3 regions of the Gryllotalpicola daejeonensis genome follow, and region 3 is predicted to be linked to each of the others. Evidence: predicted binding sites of a transcription regulator. Region 3 holds the regulator's gene; each other region holds the start of a gene.
The links. Region 3 encodes HrcA, which represses chaperone genes, less so after heat shock. Its sites were predicted from a motif close to TTNGCACTCGNNNNNNNCGAGTGCNAA; they were not measured.
Positions count from the first base shown of each region.

Region 1: a site for HrcA is predicted at 6,297-6,323, ahead of ABD736_RS13270 (Hsp20/alpha crystallin family protein). Genes of this name have one in related genera too.
Region 2: a site for HrcA is predicted at 6,371-6,397, ahead of groES (co-chaperone GroES). Genes of this name have one in related genera too.

Region 1 covers NZ_BAABBV010000002.1:72,380-81,832, forward strand. The annotation lists gene ABD736_RS13240 (aldehyde dehydrogenase family protein) at 1-93, opposite strand, end outside; gene ABD736_RS13245 (serine hydrolase domain-containing protein) at 110-1,519, opposite strand; gene ABD736_RS13250 (uracil-xanthine permease family protein) at 1,561-2,880, shown strand; gene ABD736_RS13255 (APC family permease) at 2,975-4,888, shown strand; gene ABD736_RS13260 (alpha/beta hydrolase) at 4,857-5,855, opposite strand; gene ABD736_RS13265 (hypothetical protein) at 5,836-6,258, opposite strand; gene ABD736_RS13270 (Hsp20/alpha crystallin family protein) at 6,387-6,854, shown strand; gene ABD736_RS13275 (response regulator transcription factor) at 6,923-7,618, opposite strand; gene ABD736_RS13280 (sensor histidine kinase) at 7,647-8,942, opposite strand; gene ABD736_RS13285 (MmpS family transport accessory protein) at 9,113-9,453, shown strand, end outside.
Region 2 covers NZ_BAABBV010000001.1:1,580,277-1,589,729, forward strand. The annotation lists gene ABD736_RS07865 (ABC transporter ATP-binding protein) at 1-15, opposite strand, end outside; gene ABD736_RS07870 (ABC transporter ATP-binding protein) at 15-1,061, opposite strand; gene ABD736_RS07875 (branched-chain amino acid ABC transporter permease) at 1,054-2,043, opposite strand; gene ABD736_RS07880 (branched-chain amino acid ABC transporter permease) at 2,056-3,399, opposite strand; gene ABD736_RS07885 (ABC transporter substrate-binding protein) at 3,469-4,839, opposite strand; gene rarD (EamA family transporter RarD) at 4,962-5,879, opposite strand; gene groES (co-chaperone GroES) at 5,988-6,284, opposite strand; gene ABD736_RS07900 (class I SAM-dependent methyltransferase) at 6,439-7,632, shown strand; gene ABD736_RS07905 (DUF4190 domain-containing protein) at 7,636-8,616, opposite strand; gene tsaD (tRNA (adenosine(37)-N6)-threonylcarbamoyltransferase complex transferase subunit TsaD) at 8,683-9,453, opposite strand, start outside.
Region 3 covers NZ_BAABBV010000001.1:599,862-609,314, forward strand. The annotation lists gene ybeY (rRNA maturation RNase YbeY) at 1-410, opposite strand, end outside; gene ABD736_RS03035 (PhoH family protein) at 407-1,414, opposite strand; gene ABD736_RS03040 (histidine triad nucleotide-binding protein) at 1,455-1,805, opposite strand; gene ABD736_RS03045 (hypothetical protein) at 1,841-2,776, shown strand; gene ABD736_RS03050 (16S rRNA (uracil(1498)-N(3))-methyltransferase) at 2,751-3,479, opposite strand; gene dnaJ (molecular chaperone DnaJ) at 3,483-4,592, opposite strand; gene hrcA (heat-inducible transcriptional repressor HrcA) at 4,636-5,679, opposite strand; gene ABD736_RS03065 (DUF4870 domain-containing protein) at 5,781-6,179, shown strand; gene hemW (radical SAM family heme chaperone HemW) at 6,189-7,412, opposite strand; gene ABD736_RS03075 (DUF1990 domain-containing protein) at 7,418-8,080, opposite strand; gene lepA (translation elongation factor 4) at 8,077-9,453, opposite strand, start outside.

The sequences.
Region 1 (9,453 bases), on a different contig from region 3:
GGTGCGGCCCGTCTCATAGCTCGCGCGCAGGCGCGCGACCGTATCGGCGACGGATGCCTGACCGGCGCCACGCGCCACAGAAGTGCTCGTCATGCGCGCCAGCCTAGCCTTACTGACCTGTTGTCAATAGGAGGTCCTGGCGGGAGCGCAGGCCTAGATCCGGTACGAACGCCGCGGTCAGGCGCGGCCCCTCCGGGCTGTTCGGCTCGAGCCGCCACAGCCACCGGAACGGTGTGCCGGTGAGTTGCAGGTGGAGTTCGAGGACGCCCGCGCTCCACCCCGCGCGCGCCGCGCACGGCACGTCGGTCAGCGACTCGAGCGGCGACGAGGTGCGCCCCGCAACCCACTCGCGGCGGCCCGCGACGATCTGCTGTGCGCCCGCGGCGCTCGCGAACTGGAAGGTGATCGTGTCGTCATCGAACGCGAGCGAGAGGCTTTCGATGCCGGCCTCGTTGGCAGGCAGGCTGAAGACGCGCCCCGTCAGCGACCGCTCAGCCGTGGCATCCGCCGCCTCGATCTTCGGCTGGGGCACGTGCCGGCCCCCCACCTCGAACAGCTCGCCGTCGGCATCGCCCGTGACCACGTAGCCCGGCTGGACACCGGGCAGCAGCTCCGTCCAGATCGCCTCGAGAATGCGGTTGGCGTCGGCGGACCCCGACGTCGTGGCGACGACGAGATCGAGTTCCGGAATGACGACGGCGAACTGGCCGCACATGCCGTCTGCGCGGAAGCCGTGCGTCGATCGCCACAGCTGGAACCCGTAGCCGAGGCGGGACTCGTGGCTCTCGAACCACGGGTTGCGCGTCTGGCTGGCGCTGGCCTGGTCCACCCACTCGGCCGGCACGAGCTGCGCGCCGTCCCACCGGCCGCGCTGCAGCAGCAGCTGGCCGAACTGCGCGAGCTGTCTCGTCGTGAGCTTGAGCCCTGTGCCGCCGTGCTCGATGCCGCGCGCGTCGCGCTCCCAGTGCGGAGTCGGCCACTCGAGGGGAACGAACAGACGGTCTTCCAGGAACTCTGTCAGGCTCACGCCCGCGCGGCGCACCACTGCCGCGGCGAGCACGTAGCTGCAGGCCGTGCTGTAGACGAAGTGGCTGCCAGGGGCACTCGTCACGGGCGACTCGAAGAACAGCTCGACCCAGTCACGCTCGGGCAGCGCCATGAACACGCCCCACAGATCGTCGGGGTGGCCGCTCGTCATCGTCAGCAGATGCCGCACCGTCTGCCCGGGGATCTCGCGGAACTCGGGGAAGATGTCGTGCGTCGGCTCGTCGAGCGCGAGCAGGCCCTCGTCGATCGCGAGCCCCACCGCCATCGAGGTGAACGCCTTGCTGACGGAGAACATCATGTGCGGCTCGTCGGGCCGGTACGGGTGCCACCACCCCTCGGCCGCGACGCGACCGTGGCGCATCACCACCAGGCCGTGAACGCCGAGGCCGCGCGTGTCTGACGCGTCGGCGAATGCCGTGATCGCCGCCGGGTCGATGCCAAGGGATGCCGGACTCGAATGCTCCATCGCCATGGGTTCGACGTTACCCGCCCGCTACCGACAAGATTGCTCTCATGCCACAGCAGCCGCCTGCCCCGAGTCGACTCACCTGGTCCCTGCACGGCGACGGGAAGACCATCGCACCGCACGCCATCGTCGGCCCCGGCGAGCGGCTGAGCTGGCCCCGCACCATCGGCATCGGCGCACAGCACGTCGTCGCCATGTTCGGCGCGACATTCCTCGTTCCGGTGCTCACCGGCTTCCCGCCGGCGACCACCCTGCTGTTCTCCGGCATCGGAACGCTGCTGTTCCTGCTGATCACGAAGAACCGACTGCCCAGCTACCTCGGCTCCTCGTTCGCGTTCCTCGCGCCGATCGCCGCCGCGATGGGCGCGAAGTACGAGCACGCCGACCACTTGCCCGCCGCCCTCTTCGGCATCGTCGCGGTGGGTGTGCTGCTCGCGATCATCGGCCTGCTCGTCATCATCACCGGCACCGCGTGGATCGACGCACTCATGCCGCCTGTCGTCGCCGGCGCGATCGTCGCGCTGATCGGCTTCAACCTCGCACCGACGGCCGGTGGCAACTTCACGCAGGCGCCGCTCACCGCCGGAATCACGCTCGCGGCGATCATCCTGATCGCCGTGGTCTTCCGCGGCCTGCTCGGCCGCCTCTCGATCTTCCTCGGCGTGGTCGTCGGCTGGATCGCGGCCGCGATTCAGGGACAGGTGGATTTCTCGGCTGTCGGCAAGGCGGCGTGGTTCGGGCTTCCCCAGTTCCACCTGCCGGCGAATCCGTTCAGCGATGCCCTGCCCACGTGGGGCCTGCTGCCCGCGTTCCTGCCGATCGTGCTCGCTCTGATCGCTGAGAACGTCGGGCACATCCGCGGCGTGGCCGCCATGTCGGGGCATCCGGAACTCAACCGGCTGACCGGCCGCGCGCTGTTCGCCGACGGCCTGTCGACCGTCATCGCCGGCATGTTCGGCGGGTCGGGCACGACCACCTACGGCGAGAACATCGGCACCATGGCGGCGACGCGCGTCTATTCGACGGCGGCCTACTGGGTGGCCGGCGTCATCGCGATCACCCTCGGCCTCTGCCCCAAGATCGGCGCGATCATCTTCTCGATCCCCGCCGGGGTCCTCGGCGGCGCGACGATCGCGCTCTACGGACTGATCGGCGTCATCGGCATCAAGATCTGGATCGACAACAAGGTCGACTTCGCGCGCCCGCGCAACCAGTTCACCGCGGCGATCGCCCTGGTCATCGGCATCGCGAACGTCACCCTGACGCTCGGGAAGGTGCAGATCACCGGAATCGCCTTCGGCGCCATCGCGGCCGTCGTCATCTACCACGTCATGACCTGGATCGGAACGCGGCGCGGAACCGCGTGAAGATCCAGATCGCCCGAAAGCGCGCTCCCGTAACATCTGGCCTGTGACCAACGACGCCGCCCGCCCCACCGCGCGGGAGTGGTTCCTGACCGGCATGACCGACATCCGCGGCACGCAGGTCGGGCCGCATTCCGCGGAGGCCGAGAAGCCGGCGTCGTGGTGGCGGGTCATGTGCCTCACCGGCCTCGACTACTTCTCGACGCTCGGTTACCAGCCGGCGATCGCGGCGCTCGCGGCCGGTCTGATCGCGCCGTTCGCGACGGTCGTGCTCGTGCTGCTCACCCTGTGCTGCGCCCTGCCGGTCTATCGCCGGGTGGCCCGCGAGAGCTTCAAGGGCTCCGGATCGATCGCCATGCTCGAGCGCACCCTGCCCTACTGGTGGGGAAAGCTGCTCGTGCTTGCACTGCTCGGCTTCGCGGCGACCGACTTCATGATCACGATGACGCTCTCGGCGGCCGACGCCACCGCCCACGCCATCGAGAACCCGCTTACGCCGACGTGGATGTCGGGCACCGGCTGGCAGATCGGCATCACGCTGTTCCTGCTCGCGATCCTCTCGGCGGTCTTCCTGCGCGGGTTCCGCGAGGCGATCGGCATCGCCGTGGTGCTCGTCGCGGCCTACCTGCTGCTGAACGCGGTCGTCGTGATCGTCGCATTCGCGCACATCGCCGATCATCCGGTGCTGGTCGACGACTGGTGGTCGGCCATGTTCCGCCAGAACGGCAACTGGGCCCAGATCATCGGGATCTCGCTGCTGGTCTTCCCGAAGCTCGCCCTCGGCATGTCGGGCTTCGAGACGGGCGTCGCCGTCATGCCGCAGATCAAAGGCGGCCCGCACGACACGGCGAAGCTGCCGATGGGGCGCATCCGCGGCACGCGGCGCCTGCTCGGCACCGCCGCGGCCATCATGAGCGTGTTCCTGATCACCTCGAGCATCACGACGACCCTGCTGATCCCGCAGAAGGAGTTCCAGGCGGGCGGTCAGGCCAACGGCCGCGCCCTCGCCTATCTCGCCCACGAGTACCTCGGGCCTGCCTTCGGCTCGGTCTATGACGTCTCGACGATCGCGATCCTGTGGTTCGCCGGGGCCTCGGCCATGGCCGGCCTGCTGAACCTGGTCCCCCGATATTTGCCGCGTTACGGCATGGCACCGCAGTGGGCGAGCGCGGTGCGCCCGCTCGTGGTCGTGTTCGGACTCATCGCCTTCCTGATCACGATCGTCTTCCGCGCGAACGTCGACGCGCAGGGCGGCGCCTACGCGACCGGCGTGCTGGTGCTGATGTGCTCCGCCGCCTTCGCCGTCACCGTCTCCGCGTTCCGGCGCCGTCAGCGCAAGCGCGTCTGGGCGTTCGGCTTCGTCACCGTCGCCTTCCTCTACTCGACCGTCGTGAACGTCATCGAGCGGCCGGACGGCGTGCGCATCGCCGCACTGTTCATCCTCGCGATCCTGATCATCTCGCTGGCCTCGCGCGCGAAGCGCTCGTTCGAGCTGCGCGCGTCGTCGGTGACCTTCGACCCGGTCGCCGAGGCGTGGCTGCAAGAGGATGCCGAGGACGAGTCCGGCGTCATCCGCATCGTGGCGCACGAGCCGGGCCCCGACACGAGGGACGAGTACAGCGACAAGAGCAGGTCAGAGCGCTACTTCAGCCACATCCCGCAGGGGGCCAGGCTGCTGTTCATCGAGGTGCTGCCGAAGCCGCGCACCAAAGAGGACTCCTCCGACTTCGTCGAGGATCTCGAGGTGAAGGGCGTCGAGAAACACGGCTACCGCATCCTGCGGGTCGAGTCGATCTCGATTCCCAACGCGATCGCCGCGGTGCTGCTCGAGATCCGCGACCAGACCGGCATCGTGCCGAGCATCTATTTCCAGTGGAACGAGGGCAACCCGATCTCCAACATGGCGCGGTTCCTGCTCGACGGCACGGGCGAGATCGCCCCGGTGACGCGCGAGGTGCTGCGCGAGGCCGAGAAGAACCCTAAGCGCCGGCCGATCGTGCACGTGAGCTGACCTGGGCGATGAAGTTCTGCAGGCGCTCGTACACCTCTGCTGATTCCGGATGCCCGGCATCCTGCTGCCACGTGTGCTCGGTGTTGCGTGAATCCCAGCCGTAGCTGACGAATTCGACGGGGATGCCCGCCCGCTCCGCCGCCTTCGCGAAGTTGACGTTGGCGTGATAGAAGATGTCGCGCTCGCTCGTCGTGACGAGCACGGGCGGGAAGTTCTCGTCGACCCATTCGATCGGGCTGAGCCACCGCGAGGCCCTCTGCAGCGAGGCCGGCTTCATGCGGTGCCGTCGGTAGCCCGGAAGAAGCATCCGTACGAAATCGTGGCTCATGATGAAGCCGGGCTCGAACACGACCGAGAAGTCGACGGCGCCGCAGTGCAGCACGAGCCCGCCGATCTCGTCGCGGGTGACGGCGGGCCGCAGCCGGAAGTGGGAGGCGAGCTCGGGGCGCGTCGTCGTCGCCGCCAGGAGCGCGGCGATCTGCGCGCCCGCAGAGTCGCCGCCGAGCACGATCGTGCTCGGGTCGCCGCCGTGCTCGGCGATGTGCGCTACGACCCAGCGCAACGCCTCGTTCGCGTCGTGCAGCATGTGGCGCATGCCGAAGCCGCCGCCGCGCAGCCCGGCGCGCCGGTAGTTGACGTTGACGACGACGATGCCGGTGGATGCCTGCACCGCGCAGTACTTCGTCAGGGCTGACTTGTCGCCGCTGGTCCAGCCGCCGCCGTGGAAGTAGACGTAGACCGGCAGCTTCTCGGTCGCCCCCGACTCGCGACGCGGGGTCAGCACGTCGAGCCGGTGGCCGTAATGGCGATCGCCGACGTAGTCGATGTCGAGCAGATAATCGACCGTCCGCACCGGAGTGGCGTTGAGTCTGCGCGACTGCAGCGGTGCGAACGGCAGCATCATCGCCGTCCACAGCCATGGCCCGACCGGGAACGGCGCCGAGCGGCTACCGGAGCGCCGCGACATCGATCAGCGCCAGAAGAGCGAGGGCGTAGGCGGTTTCCGCAGCTGCGGCGTCGAAGACGGCCTCGCCCGTGTCATCGTCACCACGGGTGGTGACGCGCCACCCGCCGTCGGGCAGCGTCGTCAGCGACCGGAACGAGGCGCCGAGGCGCTCGCGCAGCTGGTCCTCGCGGGGCAGCCAGAGCGCCTGCTCGAGCGCGACGGAGTCGAGGGCCCACTCGGTGGTGCCGTTGAAGCCCAGGATCGTTCCAGTGTCGAACTCGTGCGGTTCGACGGTCATATCCGAGACCGTGAAGGTCTCGTCCGAGGCGAATTCCGGGCCCTCTATGCGGAAGAAGTCGCCCGGAGCGGGATGCCATTCCAACCCGGCGTCCCGCAGCTGCCGGGCGAGTGAGCTCGCGATCACAGGCTCATTATTACGCCCGGAACCTGGAAGGAATGGATCTGGCACTCTCGGTGTTCGAGTGCTAATGTAAGTCACAGTTGAGTCGATGGGGCTCAACTTTGGGACTACTGAGTAAGGAGCTGATTCCTATGGCCATGAACTTCGACCCGTTCCGCGAGTTCGACCGCCTGGCGGGCTCGTTCCTCGACCGCCCCGCCGGTCCTCGGCTGATGCCGATGGACCTCTACAAGGACGGCGAGACCTACGTCCTGTCCGCTGATCTGCCCGGCATCGACCCGGGTTCGGTCGACATCGATGTCGACGGCCAGCTGCTGACCATCCGCGCCCAGCGCACCCTCGCCACCGGCGACGGCGTGAAGTGGCTGACGCGCGAGCGCCAGGGCGGCACCTTCCTGCGCCAGCTGAGCCTCGGCCAGGGCATCGACACCGAGAACATCACCGCCGACTACTCGAACGGCGTGCTCTCGATCACGATCCCGATGAGCGAGAAGGCCAAGCCGCGCAAGATCGCGGTGAACTCCCGCGCCGAGACCATCCAGCCGGCCGTCGAGAGCAGCCACGCAGAGGGCGCTCACGTCGAGACCGCCGACGCCTAACTCGCAGTGACGGAAAGACCCCGGTTCACCGGGGTCTTTTCTTATGCAGGCGGGATGCCCGGCAGCCACTACCCGAAGCCGACGGGGCCGAACCCCGCACGCTCGACCAGCACGCAGACCAGCGCCCGGTTGGCAGCGCCGAGCTTGAGGCGCGCCTGCTCGAGGTGGGTCTTGACCGTCGCCACCGACAGGTGGAGCTCGGCCCCGATCTGCTGGTTCGATGCGCCCGACGCGACGAGCACCGCGATGTCGCGCTCGCGCTCGGACAACGCCTCGAACCTCTCCCGCGCCTCCTGTCGGTGAGCCTCGCCGCGGCCGCTCACATAGCGGCGGATCAGCCGCGCCGTCGCCGCAGGCGAGACGAAGCCATCGCCGCGCGCCACCGTGCGCACGCCGTCGATCAGCTCGTGTGGCGGCTGGTCCTTCAGCAGGAATCCCATCGCACCAGCGACCAGCATCTGATCGACGATGTCATCGGTCGCGTAGCTCGTGATCGCGACGACGTTCGTCTGCACCTGCGCCAGCATCGTCTCGGTGGCCGCGGGACCGGCGACATGCGGCATCTGCACGTCCATCAGGACGACGTCGGGGCGGTGACGCCGAGCAGCCTCAACCGCCGCGGCGCCGTCGGGCGCCTGCGCGACGACCTCGAGGTCGGCCTGCGAGCTGAGGATCTCTGCCATGAAGCGGCGCGACATCGCATCGTCGTCGGCGATCAGCACGCGCCACGGTCGCGAGTCGGCGGGAAGGGGGTCAACACTCACGTCGCGAGCGTATCGACGGCCGCCGACATCACCCGGCGCTGCGCGACGAGGCGGGCTCGCGGTCGCTCCACGGCAGCGTCACGTCGACGATGAACGCGCCCGCGTGCTCGCCGAGCCACGCTGTGCCGTCGAGCTCGGCCACGCGCTCTCGGATGCCCTGAGTGCCGCGGCCGGCACCCGGCACGCGCAGCCCAGAAGGGGCGAGCGGGTTGCTGACGCGGATGCGCGCGCCGACCGTCGCGGCCGCCTCGAGGAAGAGCGACACTCGTGACCCCGGCGCGTGCTTGATCGCGTTCGTCAAGCTCTCTTGGACGATGCGGTAGACGGATGCCTCGAAGGCGGCGGTCGCCCGCTCTGCGTCTTCGATCAGCACGTGCGAGTCGATCACGACGCCGTTCTCGCGGTAGTGCCTGATCAACGCGCCCAGAGACTTCAGCGAGGCGCTGGAGGCGCTCGACGCGGCACCACCACCGGGCCCGGAGCTGCGCAAGCCGCCGAGGAGCACCCGCAGGTCTTCGAGCGCGGAATGCGCCTGCTCCCGAAGGCCGCGAGCGCGCGCCTTGAGCTCGGCAGGCCCGGCGCTCTCGGCCGTGAGCTCGAGGGCGCCGGCCTGCAGCGACAGCACCGACAGCCCGCTGGCCAGGGTGTCGTGGATGTCGCGCGCGACGCTCTCGCGCTCACGCTGGCGCGCCAACTCGATTCCGAGCTCGTCGGCGCGGCGGCTCTCACGCGCGGCGAGCCGTCGACTGGAATCCACCTCGACGCGCGTGCGCCCGTACAGGTAGGTGACCAGGGTCAGCCCGAGCGCCACGAGCGCGATCAGGACGGTGACGAGGTTCCAGACCGCCGGGTGTGCGGATGCCGTGCCGGCATCGGTCGTGAAGATATACGCCAGCGCGCCACCCCACGGGCCGACGAGCTCGCGAACCACGTACAGCCCGACACCGGCCAGACCGATCGCGGCCAGGCGCGTGGTGCGAGATCGCCACGCGAGAAGCGCCTGCAGTAGTCCGACGAGGAACAGCAGGTAGGAGACGCCGACGAGCAACAGCACAGCACCGGCGATCACCGTGAGCAACGGCACCTGCCGTCGCCAGAAGACGGTCACCCATGCGGCAAGCGCGACGAGGCACAGCAGCGTGCCGAACCCGGTGACCGTCAGCGTTCCGTCGCCGCCGGGGCCAGCCGCGCCGGGCACATTGATCACGCCGACGATGTCGACGACCGCGCCCATGATGAACAGCCCGGTCGACCAGCCGCCCGCGAGGACGCGCCGCAGGACGCCGCCGCGACGAGGGGCGGCCACGATCGGGGTCGAGGTCATGACGCGAGCGTAGGGGCGACCGACGACATCGCGCTCCAGCCACCGGGCCGACGATGCCAGCCGATCGGCTGGCGATCACGAGCCCGAAGGACGATCCGTGCGGCATGCGCGGCGCACGAGGGTGATCACGTCGCCGGAACACCCCGGCGCCACGTCGCCAAGGAGTACGCATGTCCGAGACCCAGTCCCCCGTTCCCCCGCAGGCGCCGGTCGGCGCGAACCCGCCTCAGGCGCCCCAGCTCAAGCGCCGAAGCGGCCTCGGCGTCGCAGCCCTCGTGCTCGGCATCATCGCCTTCGTCCTCGCCTGGATCCCGTTCGCGAGCTACGTCGCGATCGGACTCGGCGGTGTCGGGCTGCTGCTCGGCATCCTCGCGCTCGTCCTGCGCGGCCATCGGGGCGGAATCGCCGTCGCCGGCACGATCGTCGCGGGCATCGCCCTGCTGGCCGCGATCCTGATGACGGTCGTGTACGCCGCCATTTTCTCCGCCGCACAGTCGGTCGGTCACGATCT
Region 2 (9,453 bases), 980 kb from region 3:
TGTGTAGACGACCATCAGGATCTCACCTCGTCCTTTTCCGGTTCATCGGATTCCTCAGCGGCACGAACTGCCTCGACATATTCCTCGACCGCCCGCTCCTCCTCGGCGCGCTGCTCGTCCTCCGCCTCGATGGCGGCCTCGAAGTCCTCGTCGAGCAGGGCGTCGTCGCCGAGGTCCTGGTCGTGGTGCGAGCCGAGGTAGGCGTCGACGACGGCCTGGTTGTGCATGACGCTGCCGGGCTGCCCTTCGGCGACGATCTTGCCCTCTGCCATGACGACCACCCAGTCCGAGATGTGCCGCACCATGTGCATGTCGTGCTCGACGAACAGCACGCTCGTGCCCTGGTCGCGCAGATCCTGGATGTGGCCGAGCAGCGACTGCGTCAGCGCCGGGTTCACGCCGGCCATCGGCTCGTCGAGCATGATCATCGCGGGGTCGCTCATGAGCGCCCGCGCCATCTCGAGCAGCTTGCGCTGGCCGCCTGAGAGCGAACCGGCGTAGTCGTTGCGCTTCTCGAACAGCTTGAAGCGCTGCAGCAGCTCCTCGGCCTTCGCGACCAGCTCGCGCTCGTGCGCGCGCCACGCGAAGGGGAACAGCGCCACCCCGAGCTTCTCGCCGCGCTGCGACTGGGCACCGAGCAGCATGTTGTCGATCACCGTCATGCGGGCGAGCGCCTTCGTCAGCTGGAAGGTGCGCACCATGCCCGTCTGCGCGACGCGGAACGCGCTGGTCGAAGCGAGCTGGCGGCCCTGGAAGGTCCAGGTCGCGGTGCCCTCCGCGGGGCCGAACATCCGCTTGGCCGAGCTCGGCCGGTCGAAGCCCGTGATGAGGTTGAAGAAGGTCGTCTTCCCCGCGCCGTTCGGGCCGATGAGCGCCGTGATCGCGCCGCGTTGCACCTCGAGGTGCGCGACGTCGACCGCGGTCACGCCGCCGAAGCGTCGCACGATGTTGTCGACCGAAAGGATCGGGTTCGGCTTCGGCGAGCCGGGCAGCTCGTCGACCGCGGCGAGCTTGGCCCGCAGCGCGGAACGGTCGTAGTCGTAGTCGTCGTGCTCAGTCACCGAAAGCCAGCTCCTTCTTGTTCCCGAGGAGGCCCTGCGGCCGGAAGATCACGAGCAGCATGAGCCCGACGCCGACCAGGATGTAGATGAACTCCGGCACCTGCTGCTGGTTCATGATCGACGACGGCACGGTCGCGCTCACCACGTCCTGGATGCCGACGAAGACGACGAAGTACAGGAAGGCGCCGATGATCGGCCCGAACACCGTCGCCATGCCGCCGAGCAGCAGCACGGTATACAGAAGGAAGGTCGTCGAGCGGCCGAGTGAGTCGGGCTGCACCGACTGGCCGAGGGCGAAGATGATGCCGCCGACTGCACCGATCGCGCCGCCGATGATCAGACTCTGGATCTTGTAGAGGTACACGTTCTTGCCGAGGCTGCGCACGGCGTCCTCGTCTTCGCGCACCCCGCGCAGCACGCGACCCCACGGGCTGCGCACGAGCAGTGCGACGATGATCGCGATGACGGCCACGAGACCCCAGCCGACGATGCGCAGCCACCAGCTGTCACCCTGGCTGTAGGGGTAGTGGAACGGCCCGAGCTGCAGGATCCCGTCGTGCGGCAGCGGCGACAGATCGATGAAGGTGCCCTGGTAGTCGCGGCCGGGGATGCCGGCCGCGCCGCCCGTCCACGGCGCGAGCGACTGGTTCGCGCCGACGATGCGCACGATCTCGGCCGCCGCGATCGTCACGATCGCGAGATAGTCGCCGCGCAGTTTCAGTGTCGGTATGCCGAGAAGCAGGGCGAAGGCGACGGATGCCGCCAGCGCGACGACCACCGCGAGCCAGAAGTTCCCCGTGAAGCGCCCGGTGATCGCGAATCCGTATGCCCCGATCAGCATGAACCCGGCCTGGCCGATGTTGATGAGGCCGGTGTAGCCGAAGTGCAGGTTGAGGCCGATGGCCGCGATCGCGAACGCCGCGGTGACCGACGACAGGATCTGGGTGCCGAAGTCGGTGAAGAGCGAAGAGATGAAGTCCATGGTCGTGCCCTCCTAGCCGACCCGCTCGCGTCGGCCGAGGATGCCCTGCGGCCGGAAGACGAGGATGACGATCAGGATGATCAGCGCGGTCGCGTACTTGAGCTCACTCGAGAGAACGAGGCTCGACATCTGCACGACGACGCCGATGATGAGCGAGCCGACGAGCGCACCGAACGCGGTCCCGATGCCGCCGAGCGTCACGGCCGAGAACATCAGCAGCAGCAGCTGCACGCCGGTCGACCACTGGATGCCGCCGTTCACGAGCGCGTAGAGCACGCCGGCGAGGGCGGCGAGCGCCGTCGAGGCGATCCACACGAGGCGGATGATGCGGTCGACGTCGATGCCGGAGGCTGCGGCGAGCGCCCGGTTGTCGCTGACCGCGCGGGTGGCGCGGCCGATGCGGGTGCGGGTGAGCACGAGGCCGACCACGACGAGCACGATGACCGAGATGAGCATCGACCAGTACGCGGTCGGCGTGAGATCGAGCGGCCCGGTGATGTGCTCGACCTCGGTGCTCACCGGCTTGACGGCGGTGCCGTAGAAGAACTGGAACACGTAGTCGAGCGCGAGCGAGAGGCCGATCGTGACGACCATGAGCTGCGTCAGCCCGAGGCCGCGGCGCCGCAGCGGCGCCCAGATCAGCTTGTCCTGCAGGTAGCCCGAGACGCCGCCGACGATCACCGCGATGATCGTCGTCACGATGATGTTGAGTCCCAGCGCGATGCCGAAGGTGTACGCCATCATGCCGCCGAGCGTCACCTGCTCGGCGTGCGCGAAGTTGGAGAGTCCCGTCGTTCCGTAGATGAGGGACAGGCCGATGGATGCCAGCGCCAGCAGCAGGCCGAGCAGAAGACCCTGCGAGAACTGATCCCACACGAGGCGCCCGCCCGAGCGGGTCGCCTGCGTCGTGTTCTTCGAGCCGGCCGGGTGGCCTGTGAGCTGGAAGACGGCGGGGCGCAGCTGGCCGAGCGTGACGACCACGTTGACCGAGGTCGTCGATGCCTTCACGCCCTTCGGCAGGGTGCCGGGGTCGAGCTTGGCGGTGTACGGGCCGGCGGTGGTCACCTTGAAGGCCCAGCGCCCGTCGGCATCCGAAGTCGCCTTGTCGCTCTCGCCGGCCGCGTTCGCGAGCGTGACCTCGACGCCCTTGATGCCGTTCTCGTTGTCGTCGCGCAGCGTGCCCGCCACGCAGCCGGTCGTCGCGTCGGTCACGCACGCCTTCGTCGCGCTGATCGGGCCCGAGCCCGTGTCGGCGATCGCGGCCTGGCCTGCGAAGACGGCGCCGGCGGCGATGCCGATCGCGGCGAGCGCGACGGCGAAGGGTCGCACGAGCCGCGCCAGTCTGTGTTCCACCATCTGGTCCTATCTACCCGAGTGATCCAAGGAGGGCGGGGGCCGCACGCGCGACCCCCGCCCCTGCGGCGCTTACTTGGAGCCGCTGCCCTTGATCGAGGTGATGAACTTCGAGTAGTTCTTGCCCTCGTACTGGTAGATCGAGATGTAGCCGGACGACGGGTCGTGGCCCGCGTTCAGCGGACCGACGCCCGACTGGCCCTCGTAGTGGATGTTCTTGTTGCCGCCCTTGATGAGCTTCAGGCAGTCGGCGTAGGACTTGCACGAGGTCGCGCCGTCGGCGGGCCCCGAGCCGTCTGCCTTCGCGCCGGTGACCGTCAGGACGTTGGCCTGGATCGAAGCCGGGTCGGACTTGCCGGCCAGGTCGGCCGCGAGCGCCAGGATGATCGTCGCGTCGTAGGACTCGGCGCCGTAGGTGTAGGCGGTGATCTTCTTGCCTGCCTGGTTCTTGGCGTACCAGTTGTCGAGCTTCTTCTTGAAGTCGTCGCTCGGGTTCGCGCCCTGCACGGAGCCCTGGGCCCCGGTCAGGTCGGGGATGCCGGCGACCGTCGTGAAGTCGTTCAGGTTGCCGTCGACGAAGTAGGTGTTCTTCATGTTCCAGCCGGCCGATGCGAGCGCGGGCAGGATCTGGTTCGTCTGGTCGAAGGCGTCGACGACGATGGCGTCGGGCTTGGTGGCGAGAGCCGCAGAGACGGTCGAGCCGAAGGTGGTCTCAGTGGCCGGGAACTCCTGGCCCTTGCCCTTGGCGCCGTAGACGACCGAGCCGCCGCCGCCCTCGACCGCCTTCTGGATCGAGTCGCGCAGGTTGGTGCCGTACGAGTCGTTGAAGACGAGGATCGCGACCTTGGTCTGGCCGTTGGAGAGGATCTGGCTGCCGAGCGCGTTGCCCTCGACGCTGTTCGGGGCGGCGTCGCGGAAGTACCACTTCGAGGCGCCGGTGAGTGCGTCGTCGGTGTTCGCCGGCGAGAACATCACGGTGCTTGCGGCCGAGACCGTCGGCAGCACGTTCTCGGTGACGGAGGAGGACTCGGCGCCGAGGATGGCCGAGACCTTGGCCTGCAGCAGCTTGTTGATGTTCTGCTGGCCGATGGTCGGGTTCGACGCGTCCGACGAGTCGGTCGAGATGATGCACGCGTCCGTGCCGTTGACGCCGCCTGCCGCGTTGATCTCGGAGAGGGCCTCGCCCGCGCCGGCGACGGCAGCAGGGCCGAGGGAGGCGAGCGAGCCGGTCAGCGGCAGGAAGGTGCCGAGGCCGAACGTCGTCGACGAGTCGAAGCCGTCTGCACAGGTCTTCGCTGCTGCGAGGGTCTTGGTTGACGAGGCGTCGGTCTTCTTCGCCGAAGAAGAGCCGTTGTCGGAGGAACAGCCGGTGACGAGCAGTGCGAGAGCCGCAGCCCCCGCAAGTACAGCCGCGACGCGAGCGCGGGGAGAGGTAGTGGTCACTGTGGAACCCTTCGTTGGATGCAGGACGCGGCGTTACGGGTGCTTTCCGGTCCTCAATTGGGGGAAAGCTAAACCCGATTGTGTTACAGGGGTGTTGCCAGGCAAGCGATTGCGAAGAATCGCTACATGCTCGTAACACGCGGGCGCCGCGAAAAGCGCACCAGATCGAAGGTCAGCAGCCCCAGCGCGACCCAGATGATGATGAATCCGACCCATCTCGCCGGCTCCATCTGCTCGTGCTCGACGAGCACGCCGATGATGAACTGGATGATCGGCGTCAGATACTGCAGCAGGCCCATGTAGACGAGCGGCAGCCGCCGCGCAGCCGACGCGAACAGCAGCAGCGGCACCGCCGTGATGACGCCCGCCAACACGAGCAGGATCGTGTTGCCGACCCCCGCGGTGCCGAAGACCACTCCCCCGCCCGTCGTGCCGACGACGATCAGCTCGACGACCGCCACGGGCACGAGCCACGCCGATTCGAGGGTGAGGCCGGACAGGGCATCCACCTGCCCGCCCACCTGCTTCTTCACGAATCCGTACAGCCCGAACGAGAACGCGAGCGTCAGCGCGATCCAGGGGAACGCGCCATACGCGAAGGTGAGCACGACCACCGCGATGACGCTGATGCCGACGGCCGCCCACTGCAGCGGGCGCAGCTTCTCGCGCAGCACGAGCACGCCGAGGAACACGAGCACGATCGGGTTGATGAAGTAGCCGAGCGCCGCCTCCACCACGCGCCCCGAAGACGTCGCGTACACGTACGTCTGCCAGTTGATGAAGATGAGGATGCCGGCGCCGGCGAGCGTGAACAGGATGCGGGGCTGTCGTGCCAGACCGATGAGGCGCGGCCACCCGCGGGTCGCCGTCAGCGCGATCGCGCAGAACCCGAGAGACCAGATGATGCGCCAGGCGACGATCTCGAACGGGCCCGCGGGGGCGAGCACGAGGAAGTACAGGGGCAGCATGCCCCACAGCAGGTAGGCGCAGAACCCGAACAGCAGGCCGCTTCTCACCGGGTTGTGTTCGCGGGCCGCCATTCCTCCAACCTACGGGCGCGACGGGCGACGCGACGCCGCGGTCAGCGGTCCGCCTGCAAAAAAGTGGAGCCCGGGCGACTGCCCGGGCTCCACCTGAGTTCGTGCGGCTTAGCGCTCGACGACCGCGAGGATGTCGCGAGCCGAGAGCACGAGCAGCTCCTCGCCGCCGTACTTCACCTCGGTGCCGCCGTAGCGCGAGTAGATCACGCGGTCGCCGACGGCCACGTCGAGCGGAACGCGGTTGCCGTTGTCGTCGATGCGGCCGGGGCCGACGGCGACGACCTCGCCCTCCTGCGGCTTCTCCTTCGCGGTGTCGGGGATCACGAGACCCGACGCGGTGGTCGTCTCTGCCTCGACCTGCTTGATCACGATGCGATCCTCGAGCGGCTTGATGGAGACCGACACGGTAGACCTCTTTCTTGTACGGTGTACTTCAAGACATGGGTTAGCACTCTCCTACCGAGTGTGCTAAGTCGAGTCTAGGACCCCCGCTGGCACTCCTGCAAGGCGAGTGCCAAATGTGAATCCGGGTTTCGTATCAGAGCAGGACGGTGAGCGGATGCTTCGCGAAGAGCTCGTCGAACTGTTGAGCCCGCAGGGCCTCGCGCTGCTCGACTCCCTTCCGCCGTACGAGTCGCAGCGCGACGTCGTGAAGCTCGTCGCGTCGCTGCGCGGGCAGGGGCATCCGCCCGCGCTGGTCGCCGCGGTGCTGACGCAGGCGAAGCTGCGCGCGAAAGCGGGCGGCTCCGGCAAGTTCGGCGAGTTCGCCGAGCGGATGCTGTTCACCGAGGCCGGCCTCGAGCAGGCCACCCGGCTGTCGGTCGCGGCGCGACACGCGGCGAGGTACCGCGGGGCAGGCATCCGTCACGTCGCCGATCTCGGGTGCGGAATCGGCGGCGACGCGATGGCGCTCGCCGCGCTCGGCCTCAACGTGACCGCGGTCGACCGCGACGAGGTGACGGCCGCGATCGCGAGCTACAACCTGGCGCCGTTCCCCGACACCGTGGTCGAGCAGGGCGTCGCCGAGTCCTTCGACATCTCGCGCGCCGAGGCGCTGTGGCTCGACCCCGCCCGGCGCACGGCCGGCCACAGCGACACCCGTCGGCTCACCGATTCCGACGACTGGTCGCCGTCGCTCGACTGGGTGTTCAACGCAGCGAGCCGGATGCCTGTCGGGGTCAAGCTCGGCCCGGGGTTCGACCGCGACCTGATCCCCGGGTCCGCCGAGGCGCAGTGGGTGTCGTTCGGCGGCCAGGTCGTCGAGCTGGTGCTCTGGTTCGGCGCGCTCGGCCGCCCCGGAATCACCCGGGCGGCGCTGGTGCTCGACGCCGACGGCGCGCACGAGCTGACCGCCGCGGAGGACAGCGCGGATGCGCCCGTGGGCGAACTCGGCGAGTACCTCTATGAGCCTGACGGCGCCGTCATCCGCGCCCGCCTCATCGGCGACCTCGCCCGCTTCCTCGACGGGCGCATGCTGAGCGACGGCATCGCGTATGTCACGGCGGATGCCGCCCGCGAGACGCCCTTCGCCCAGGGCTTCCGCGTCGTCGAGCGGCTGCCGTACCACGAGAAGGAGCTCAAGGCCGAGCTGTGGAAGCGCGGCATCGGCACGCTCGAGATCAAGAAGCGCGGCGTCGACGTGGACCCCGCGAAGCTGCGCACGCGGCTGGCGCTGAAAGGCAAGGCATCCGCCGCCCTCATCTTGACGCGCGTCGCGGGCCGCCACACGGCCCTGCTCGCCGAGCGGATCTAGGCGCTAGTACGTGTAGCTGTTCCCGTGCGTCGACGCGGCCACCGCGGCGATGATGATGAGGATCAGCCCCAGGATGGCGAGCACGAGCGAGATGATGCCGATCCAGATGCCTGCAAGCGCGAAGCCGCGGCCCTTCTCGCCGGTGCGCTTGATCTGGTTCAGGCCGATGAAGCCCAGCACGATGCCGCCGATCTGCCCGAGGAACGGGATCACGAACAGGCCCGCGAGCGAGGCGACGAACGAGATTATCGCGAGCACGTTCGTGCGCTGGCCGTAGCCGCCAGGGGGGCCGTACTGCGCGTACGGCTGGCCGGGCGCGCCACCATAGGGCGGCTGCGGGGGCTGCGGCGGGCCGTAGCCCGGGCCGGGCGGCGGCACCGGTGCTCCCGTCGCGGCCGGGCCGTAGTGCGACGTCGTGTTCTGCGGGTTCGAGGTCTGCGGCGCGCCGTACTGCGGGCCGTCGTATTGCGGCGCCGCGTAGCGCGGGTCGGGCGGGGCGCCCTGATCGGATGCCGGCGCCGGCGGCGCCATGGGAGGAGTCGACCCCTGCTCGCCCGGCGTGTACGAGCCGGGAACGGGGCCGGCCGCGGCGGCGGGCGGTGCAGGCGGGGGCGGCGCAGACGGCTGCTCGTAGCTCGGCGGCGTCGGCGGCGCGGGCGGCGCCGGCGGCGTGAACGACGGGGCCGACGGTGCGGACGGCGGCTCGGGCGCACTCGGCGTCGAGGGCGCCACCGGCGGCTCGGGCGGTGCGACCGAGGGCGACTCGGGCTCGAACGGCCCGGGCTGCGTGAACGGCTCGGGCTCGGTCGGCGCCGGCGGCTCGGAGGGCAGCAGCGGCTGGTCGGGCTCTGAGGGCACCGTGGGCTCATCCGGTTCGGACGGAACCGTGGGCTCGTCGGGCTCGGCGGGAACCGAGGGCTCCTGCGGCTCGACCGGAACGTGCGGCTCGTCAGGCGTGCGGGGAGGGTTCTGCGGGTCAGACATGACACTCCTTCAGCGCGGGCTGAATGCCCGCTGTCCGCCCCATCGTTCCAGCGCCCTCTGGGGCTGTCAACGCACCTGGATCTCGGTGACGGGAAGCGTCGAATCGGCCCCGAAGTCGAGGCTCGACGGCTCGTGGCCGGCCATGATCAGCTGCGCGGCGAGCGCCGCGATCATCGCGCCGTTGTCGGTGCAGAGCGACAGCGCCGGGATGCGCAAGGCGATGCCCGCTGCGGCGCAGCGCTCGGCGGCGACCTCGCGCAGTCGGGCATTCGCGACCACTCCGCCGCCGAGCAGCAGGCGGGGAACGCCGCGGTCGAGACAGGCGTTCACGGCCTTCGTGACGAGAACGTCGACGACGGCTTCGCGGAAGCTCGCGGCCACGTCGGCGACGGGCACCTCTTCGCCGGCATCCGTCTTCTGCTCCACCCAGCGCGCGACAGCCGTCTTCAGCCCCGAGAACGAGAAGTCGTAGCGGTGCTTGGCCAGGTCCTTCGGCAGGCTGAGCCCGCGCGGGAAGCGAATGGCCGTCGGGTCGCCGGTCGAGGCGGCGCGATCGATCTGGGGGCCGCCGGGGTACGGCAGGCCGAGGATGCGCGCGACCTTGTCGAACGCCTCGCCCGCCGCGTCGTCGATGGTCTCGCCGAGCAGCTCGACGTCGCTCGTCAGGTCGCGCACGTGCAGCAGGCTGGTGTGGCCGCCGCTGACGAGCAGCGCGATGGTCGGCAGCTCGACGGGGTGGCCCGGGCCGCCGCTCGCGTCCAGCACGTCCGCGCCGACGTGGCCGACCAGGTGGTTCACGGCGTAGAGGGGCTTGTCGAGCGCGACCGCGAACGCCTT
Region 3 (9,453 bases):
CCGAACATCTCGCGCTCCTCCGCGGGCTCGGCGTGGTCGAAGCCGAGCAGGTGGAGGATGCCGTGCGCGGTCAGCAGCTGCAGCTCGTCCTTCAGTGAGTGGCCCGCGTTCTCGGCCTGCGTCTGGGCGACCTGCGGGCACAGCACGACGTCGCCGAGCAGGCCGGCGGGGCTCGGCTGGTCTTCTGTTCCTGGGCGCAGCTCGTCCATCGGGAAGCTCAGCACATCGGTCGGCCCCGGCTCGTCCATCCACTGCACGTGCAGCTGCTCCATCGCCGCCTCGTCGACCAGCAGGATGGCGAGCTCCGCCTCGGGGCTGACGTGCATCGCGTCGAGCGCGTAGACGGCGAGGCGCTGCAGAGCGGCCTCGTCGACGTCGACGTTGGACTCGTTGTTTACCTCAATGGTCACTGGCGCGGCCTTCTGGGTCGGAGGTTGGGGTCTGCCGCCCGGCGCTCGGCCCGATTCGCGAAGTCGCGGGCTTGCTCGCGCTCGAAGTGCCGGGCCTGCTGGGTCTGGTCGTACTCGGTGTAGGCGTCGACGATGCGGCCGACGAGGCTGTGACGCACGACGTCGTCGCTGGTCAGGTACGAGAAGCTGATGTCGTCGATGTCCTTGAGCACGCGCGTCACGAGGCGCAGACCGGATGCCCCGGCGGGAAGGTCGATCTGCGTGACATCCCCCGTGATCACCATGTGCGAGCCGAAGCCCAGTCGCGTCAGGAACATCTTCATCTGCTCGGGCGTGGTGTTCTGCGCCTCGTCGAGCACGACGAACGACGAGTTCAGGGTGCGGCCGCGCATGTAGGCGAGCGGTGCGACCTCGATCGTTCCGGCCGCCAGCAGCTTCGGCACGAGCTCGGGGTCCATCATCTCGTTGAGTGCGTCGTAGAGCGGGCGCAGGTACGGGTCGATCTTGTCGGTCAGCGTGCCGGGCAGGTACCCGAGCCGCTCCCCCGCCTCGATCGCCGGCCGCGACAGGATGATGCGGTCGACCTCTTTGCGCTGCAGCGCCTGCACAGCCTTGGCCATCGCCAGGTAGGTCTTGCCGGTGCCCGCCGGTCCGATGCCGAAGACGATCGTGTTCTCGTCGATGGCGTGCACGTAGTCGGCCTGCCCCGGGGTCATCGGCCGAATGGTCTTCCCGCGCACCTGCAGGATCGATTCGCCGAGAACGGCACTGGGGCTGAGGCCGGCATCGACCATCTGACGGCCCCGGCCGACCTCTGCGGGGTGCAGGTCGTGGCCGTTCTTGACGAGTTCGATGAGTTCTGCGACGAGGGTGCGGGCGCTGGCGACCTGGTCGGCGTCGCCCGACAGCGTCAGCTCGTTTCCGCGCACGTGCACCTGCACGGCCGGGTACTGCCTCTCGAGCGTGGTCAGCAGCCGGTCCTGCGGGCCGAGCAGCCGCACCATGGCGACGCCGTCGATCTCGAGATGTGCCTGCGTGGGCTGATCAGACAAGAGAGCCTTCCGTCAGACCACCGGCGAGCACGTGGGCGTGAACGTGGAACACGGTCTGCCCTGCACCCTGGCCGGTGTTGAAGATGAGTCGGTAGTCGCCGTCGGCGAGCTCTTCCGCGAGCTTCTGCGCCGTCGCGACGACCTCGGCGAGCAGCTCGGGGTCGCCGGCGGCGAGCTCGGCGACGTTCGCGTACTGCTCGGTCTTCGGCACGACGAGCACATGCACGGGCGCCTGCGGGTTGATGTCCTTGAAGGCGATCACCCGATCGGAATCGAAGACGACATCTGCGGGGATCTCACCCGCGATGATGCGCGAGAAGACGGACGGTGCGCGGTCGCTCATGCCCCTAATCCTATTCGGCGGGCATCATGTGAACCGTGGGGGAAGTTGCGCCGTTGCGTTTCGATGAGCTGAGCGCCGATTGCGCGCCGGGCGAGGTGCAGGCGATGCGCGTTGCGGCCGGCGCGGACAAGGGACTGGGGATGCCTGCGCCGCTGTGGCGCACGTCGAGGAATTCCGGCACCGTGCTGCTGCTCTGCCTCGCCGCGCTGTTCCTGCTCGAGGGCCCGACCGGGCGCATCGTCGTGTGCTGCGTGGCCGCCGCGCTTCTCGGGCTCTGGGTGTGGCTCGTCGCCTGGTGGTCGCGGCAGGCTCGGCGCCTCGCTCTCGGGCGTGCTCGGCTGGCGCGGTTCGCCGCCGCGAACGGTTTCACCTATGACCCGCGCCGTCTGCCGTTCCCGCCAGACCTCGACCCCGAGCTCCTCTACCGCGGGGTGGGCAGCGACGCCACGATCAGGGACAGGCTCACCGGCATCCGCGGACGCGCGTTCGATACCTACGCGCTGAACTTCACCACCACGGCAGGTCTGCGCCCCACGGGGCGCAACCGCGTCACTCACGTGCGCGGCGTATTGCACTTCGAACTGCCGGCCGAGCTGCCCGGGCTCTGGCTCGACAGCGAGACCCGGCCCGTGCTCGGCGGCTACTGGAACGCGCTCGACCGCTACCCGAAGACCCTCGAGCTCGAAGGCGACTTCCAGTCGCAGTTCCGCCTGCGGCACGCAGCCGACGCGAACCCCGCCGAGCTGCTCTATGTGCTGCAGCCGGACCTGATGGCGGTGCTGCACGACTTCGGCCGGGGCATCCAGCTGCAGATCGCCGGCCGCTCGGTCTACCTGATCGGCCGCTTCGCGCTGCCGAGCGGCGGCCGGCGCATCACCGAGAACCTCTTCGCGCTCTTCGACGCGCTCGCGCCGAAGCTCGAGAAGCTCGCGCTGCAGCGGCGGACTACCAGCGACGAAGCGCCGCGCTGAGCACGGCGATCGCCGCGGGCCCCGCGGTCGAGGTGCGCAGCACGGAGTCGCCGAGGCGCACGAGTTCGGCGCCTGCGGCCTGCAGCTGATCGAGCTCTGCGGGCGCAATGCCGCCCTCAGGGCCGACGACGAGCAGCAGGTCGCGCCCGTCCGGCGTGATCGAGGTGATCGGATGCTGGGCCGTCGGCTCGAGCACGAGCACGCGGTGGGTCGCGGCCAGCTCGGAAAGCTGCTTCGTCGAGGCGAGCTGAGCGACCTCGGGCGCCCACGGGCGCATGGACTGCTTCACCGCTTCGCGCACGATGGTCGCCCAGCGCTCGCGGCCCTTCTCGAGCTTCGGGCCGGCCCAGCGCGAGACCGATCGCTCGGCCTGCCACGGAATCACCCCATCGACGCCGAGCTCGGTCGCGGCCTGGATCGCGAGCTCGTCGCGGTCGCCCTTCGCGAGCGCTTGCGCGAGTCGGATCGCAGGGCTTGCGGCATCCGCTCTGCGCACCTCGTCGACGCGCACCTCGACCGAAGCCGGCGCGACGGACTCGGCCACGCCGCTCACCACGAGCCCGCGGCCGTTGCCCACGAGCAGCGGCTCGCCGACGCGGGTCCGTGACACGGTCGCGATGTGCTTCGCCTCGGGGCCTGCCACCGTGACGAGCCCGCCGACCGTCGCGTCGGCGAGCTCTTCGACGAGGTAGAAGTTGGCCACGGGCTAGAGGTTCAGGAACCGGTCGCGCAGCTTCGCGAACAGCCCCTGCTGGAATTGCGAGAGATGCGGCCTCTCGGACTTGTGCTGCTTCGCGAAGCGCTCGATCAGCTCTCGCTCGCTGCGGCCGAGCTTCGTCGGCGTCACCACCTGGATCCCGATGCGCAGGTCGCCGCGGCCGTTGCCGCGCAGCCGCGTCACACCGCGGTTCTTGATCGTGAGCACCTCGGCGCTCTGAGTGCCCGGTCGCAGCTCGAGGTCGACCTCGCCGTCGAGCGCCGTGAACGTCGTCGACGTTCCGAGGATCGCGTCGGTCATCGAAACCTCGAGCGTCGCGAGCAGGTCGTCGCCGTCGCGGCTGAAGACGTCGTCGTGCTTGACCTTGATCTCGAGGTAGAGGTCGCCGTTGGGGCCGCCCGCGGGGCCGACCTCGCCCTGGCCGGGCAGCTGCAGACGCAGGCCGGTGTCGACGCCGGCGGGGATGTCGACGGGGATCGTCTTGCGCGCGCGGACGCGGCCCTGACCCTGGCAGGTCACGCACGGCGTCGCGATCACGGTGCCGTAGCCGCGGCAGGTGCCGCACGGGCTCGACGTCATGACATTGCCGAGCAGCGAGCGCACCGCACGCTGGATCGACCCGGTGCCGTGGCAGATGTCGCACGTGACGGGGTGGGTGCCCGGCTCGCAGCACGAGCCCTGGCAGCGCTCGCACAGCACGGCCGTGTCGACCTCGAGATCGCGGTGGGCGCCGAAGATGACGTCGGCGAGGTCGATCTCGACGCGCAGCAGCGCGTCCTGTCCGCGCTCGCGGCGCGACTTCGGCCCGCGGCTCGCACCGCCCCCGCCGAAGAAGGTCGAGAAGATGTCCTCGAAGCCGCCGAAGCCCTGCGCGCCGCCGAACGGCCCCGCCTGCGGCCCCAGGTCGTACTGCTGGCGCTGCTGCGGGTCCGAGAGGACGTCGTAGGCGTGCGTCACCAGCTTGAACTTCTCTGCGGCCTCCGGGCTGGGGTTCACGTCGGGGTGCAGCTCGCGCGCGAGGCGCCGGTAGGCCTTCTTGATCTCATCGGGGCTGGCGTCGCGGTCGACGCCCAGGACTTCATAGTGGTCTGCTGCCATGAACTGGCGGCTCCTTCAGTTGGTGGTCGTGGCTCGGGCCGGGTCAGGCCTGGTCGCCGAGCGAGCGGCTCAGGTAGCGGGCGACAGCCCGCACCGCGGCCATGTTGGTGGAGTAGTCCATGCGCGTCGGGCCGAGCACGCCGAGCCGCGCGACCGTACCTCCCGAGGTGCCGTAGCCGGAGGTCAGCACCGAGGTCTCTGCAAGGCCGAACGGCTCGTTCTCGCGGCCGATCGACACGCTCACGTCGCGGTTGCCCAGTACGCCGTGCTGCTCGGCCGCCATCTCACCGAAGAGCTTCAGCAGCTCGACCTGCTCTTCGATGGCCTCCATGATCGGGTAGACGCTGCCGGTGAAGTCGTGCTCGGTGCGCACCAGGTTCGCGGTGCCGGCCATGATCAGGCGCTCCTGCCGGGTCGAGCCGATGATGCCGGCGACGGATTCCACCAGCTCGGCGATCACGGGGCGGAGCGGCTCGGGGAAGCGCTCGACGATCGTCGGCAGCACGGTCGCGGCATCCGCCATCGGCACGCCCACGAGTGCTTCGTTCGCGGCGTCGCGCAGCGAGCGCAGGACGGGCTCTTCATAGTCCGCGCCCAACTCGACGACGCGCTGCTCGACGACGCCGGTGTCGGCGATGAGCACGGTGAGCACGCGCCGCGGGGCGAGCGCGACGAACTCGAGATGCTGGATGCGGGCGCGTGACACCGACGGGTACTGGATGAGCGCGACCTGGTGGGTCAGCTGCGCGAGCGCGCGCACCGTGCGCGACAGCACGTCGTCGATGTCGACGGATGCCCCGAGGAAGACCTCGATCGCGTGGCGCTGCGCGGGTGAGAGCGGCTTGACGTCGGCGAGCTGGTCGACGAACACGCGGTAGCCCTTGTCGGTGGGGACGCGGCCGGACGACGTGTGCGGCGCTGCGATCAGCTCTTCGTCTTCGAGGAGCGCCATGTCGTTGCGGATCGTCGCGGCCGACACCCCGAAGCGGTGCTTGTCGACGATGGTCTTCGAGCCGACGGGCTCGCGCGTCGCGACGTAGTCCTGCACGATCGCCCGGAGAACCGCGAGACCTCGCTCAGAAACCATCGACGACGCTCCCCTCACCAGTTCTGGCACTCAAGACCTATGAGTGCCAATACTAACCCCGCTACGCTGACTCCAAACTAGACGTACGGAGCTCGCACACCATGTCGTACACACCGCCGCCGCCTCCCCCGCAGTACGCCGGGGCGCAGCTGCGCCCTGACGAAGAGCGCACCTGGTCGATCCTCACGCACGTCATCGCAGGCGGGCTCAACCTGATCACCGGCGGGCTGTTCGCGGGCCTCATCGGCGCGATCGTCCTCTATGTCGTCTACAAGGACCGCGGCCCGTTCGTCCGCCAGCACACCACGACCACGCTGAACTTCCAGATCACGATGATCATCGCCGAGATCATCGGCTGGATCACCGCGTTCCTCATCGTCGGGTTCTTCATCCTCGCCGCGGTGTGGATCGTCAACATCGTGTTCAGCATCATGGGTGCGCTGGCCGCGAGCCGCGGCGAGTACTACACGTATCCGCTGGCGATCAAGTTCTTCAAGTAGCCGCGCGCATCACGGCACGAGGCGGCGCACGACCGCGTCGGCCAGCAGGCGGCCGCGCAGGGTGAGCCGGATGCTTCCGCCGATCGCCGCCGCGCCGTCGATCAGCCCTTCGGCGATGAGCCCGGCGACCTCGGTGCGCCCGGCATCATCGAGCTCTGCGACGGGCAGCCCCTCGACGATGCGGACCTTGAGCAGGATGTCCTCGACGCGCCGAGTCTCGGCGTCGAGGGTCTCGCGCCCTGCGGCGGGCGACTCGCCCTGAAGCATCCGTGCCGCGTATGCCGCGGGGTGCTTGACGTTCCACCAGCGCACACCGCCGACGTGGCTGTGCGCGCCGGGGCCGACGCCCCACCAGTCGGCGCCGCGCCAGTAGCCGAGGTTGTGCCGCGAGCGGTGCTCGGGGCCGGTGGCCCAGTTGGAGACCTCGTACCACCCGTAGCCCGCCGCCTCGAGCACGGCATCCGCCAGCTCGTACATGTCCGCAGTCAGGTCGTCATCGGGCTCGGCGACCTCGCCGCGGCGGATCTGGCGCGCGAGCTTGGTGCCCTCTTCGACGATCAGCGCGTACGCGCTCAGATGGTCGGGGGCGCACGCGAGCGCGGCATCGAGCGAGCGGCGCCAGTCGTCGAGGGTCTCCCCCGGCGTTCCGTAGATCAGGTCGAGGCTCACGTCGAGCCCGGCGTCGCGCGCCCACTCGACGACGAGGGGCACGCGCTCGGGGTCGTGGGTGCGCTCGAGGGTCGCAAGCACGCTCGGCACGGCCGACTGCATGCCGAAGCTGACGCGGGTGAAGCCGGAATCGGCGAGGCTGCGCAGCGCCGCGGCATCCACCGAGTCGGGGTTCGCCTCTGTGGTGATCTCGGCCCCAGGCGCGAGCCCCCATGCGTCGCGCACCGCGGCGAGCATGCGCGCGAGGTCGCCGGGCGGCAGCAGCGTCGGCGTGCCGCCGCCGAAGAAGACCGTCGAGACCGGGCGTGCGGGAAGGCCCGACCGCTCGAGCGCGCGGGCGGCGAACCGCACCTCGGCGATCGCCTGGTCCGCGTAATCCGTCTGCTTCACCCCGCGCAGCTCGGTCGCGGTGTACGTGTTGAAATCGCAGTAGCCGCACCGCACGCGGCAGAACGGCACGTGCAGGTACACGCCGAAATCGCGATCGGTCGCACCGACCGCCGCCTGCGCCGGCAACAGCCCGTCCTGTGGTGCGGGGTCGCCGAGGGGAAGTGCGCTAGGCACGATGGCTACGCGGCATTGATGGGATGCAGCGCGCGCAGGTACTTCGCCGTGATGTCCTTGCGCACGCTGCTCGAGATCGGTGAGAGCAGGCGCCAGCCGAACGACGCGGGGCGCGAGAAGCTCCGCACGGTCAGCCAAACGGAATCGTCGTCGCGGTGCTCGAGGATGAAGGCCTCTTCCCCGCTCTCGGGGTGGCCGTGCAGCGTTCCGTACGCGAAGCCGACCCGCTTCGGGTCGTCGATGACGTAGACGACGCGCACCGGCGCTTCGACGGTGATCGGGCCGATCTTCGTCTTGAGCACCGCCGACATGCCGTTCGAGATGAGCGGCTCGCCCTCGTCGTTGTACACGGACTCCGCGCCGCCGACGTCGCGCATGCCGACCGGGGTCCCGTCTTCCGCGAAGCGCACGCCGGCGTACTGCTCGCCGGTGCCGAGGTCGACGTTCGTCACCTTGAGTCCGGCGCCGCGCTGCACGCCCCACGACATGAGGGCGGCCTTCGACGTCTCCCAGCGCTCGTCGCCGCTGCCGAGGCGGATGCTGCGCTCCATCGGCTTATAGCCGTGCGGCGGGTACTGCAGCAGGTCGATGGCCTGAGTACCGCCGATCGCTCCATAGGTGACCGGCGTCTCGGCCGCGCCTTCGCGACCGCGGCGCTGCGCGCTCACTTGTCCTTGTCCTTGCGCTCGGTGTCGCCGGAGAGTGCGGCGATGAAGGCTTCCTGCGGGACTTCGACGCGGCCGACCATCTTCATGCGCTTCTTGCCCTCCTTCTGCTTCTCGAGCAGCTTGCGCTTGCGGGTGATGTCACCGCCGTAGCACTTGGCGAGGACGTCCTTGCGCATCGCGCGGATCGATTCGCGGGCGATGATACGGGCACCGATGGCAGCCTGCACGGGAACCTCGAACTGCTGCCGAGGGATGAGCTCGCGCAGGCGGCCCGTCATGAGCACGCCGTAGGCGTACGCCTTGTCGCGGTGCACGATCGCGCTGAACGCGTCGACCTGCTCGCCCTGCAGCAGGATGTCGACCTTGACGAGGTCGGCCTCCTGGTCGCCCGCCGGCTCGTAGTCCAGGCTCGCGTAGCCCTGGGTGCGGCTCTTCAGCTGGTCGAAGAAGTCGAAGACGATCTCGCCGAGGGGCACGACGTACTTGATCTCGACGCGGTCCTCACTCAGGTAGTCCATGCCGATCAGCGTGCCTCGGCGGGACTGGCAGAGCTCCATGATCGTGCCGACGTAGTCCTTCGGCGCGAGGATCGCGGCGCGCACCATGGGCTCGCGCACCGAATCGATCTTGCCGCTCGGGAACTCCGACGGGTTCGTGACGGTGACCGTCTTCTTGTCCTCTGTGGTCACCTCGTAGACCACGCTCGGGGCCGTCGTGATGATGTCGAGGCCGAACTCGCGCTCGAGCCGCTCCGTGACGATCTCGAGGTGCAGCAGACCGAGGAAGCCGCAGCGGAAGCCGAAGCCGAGGGCGACCGACGTCTCCGGCTCGTAGTTCAGCGCGGCATCCGACAGCTTCAGCTTGTCCAGCGCCTCACGCAGCTCGGGGTAGTCGCTCGCGTCGATCGGGTACAGGCCCGAGAACACCATCGGCTTCGGGTCGGTGTAGCCCGCGAGTGCTTCCGTGGCCGGCTTCACTGCATCGGTGACGGTGTCGCCCACCTTGGACTGGCGAACGTCCTTCACGCCGGTGATCAGGTAGCCGACCTCGCCGACGCCGAGGCCCTTCGTGGGCGTCGGCTCCGGCGAGCTCACGCCGATCTCGAGCAGCTCGTGCGTCGCGCGCGTCGACATCATCTGGATGCGCTGGCGGGGCGACAGCTTGCCGTCGACCATGCGCACGTAGGTGACGACGCCTCGGTACGCGTCGTAGACCGAGTCGAAGATCATGGCGCGGGCGGGCGCGGATGCGTCACCCTTCGGCGCCGGGATGCGCTCGACGACCCTGTCGAGCAGCGCGTCGACGCCCATGCCGGTCTTCCCGGAGACGCGCAGCACGTCGTCCGGGCTGCCGCCGATCAGGTTCGCGAGCTC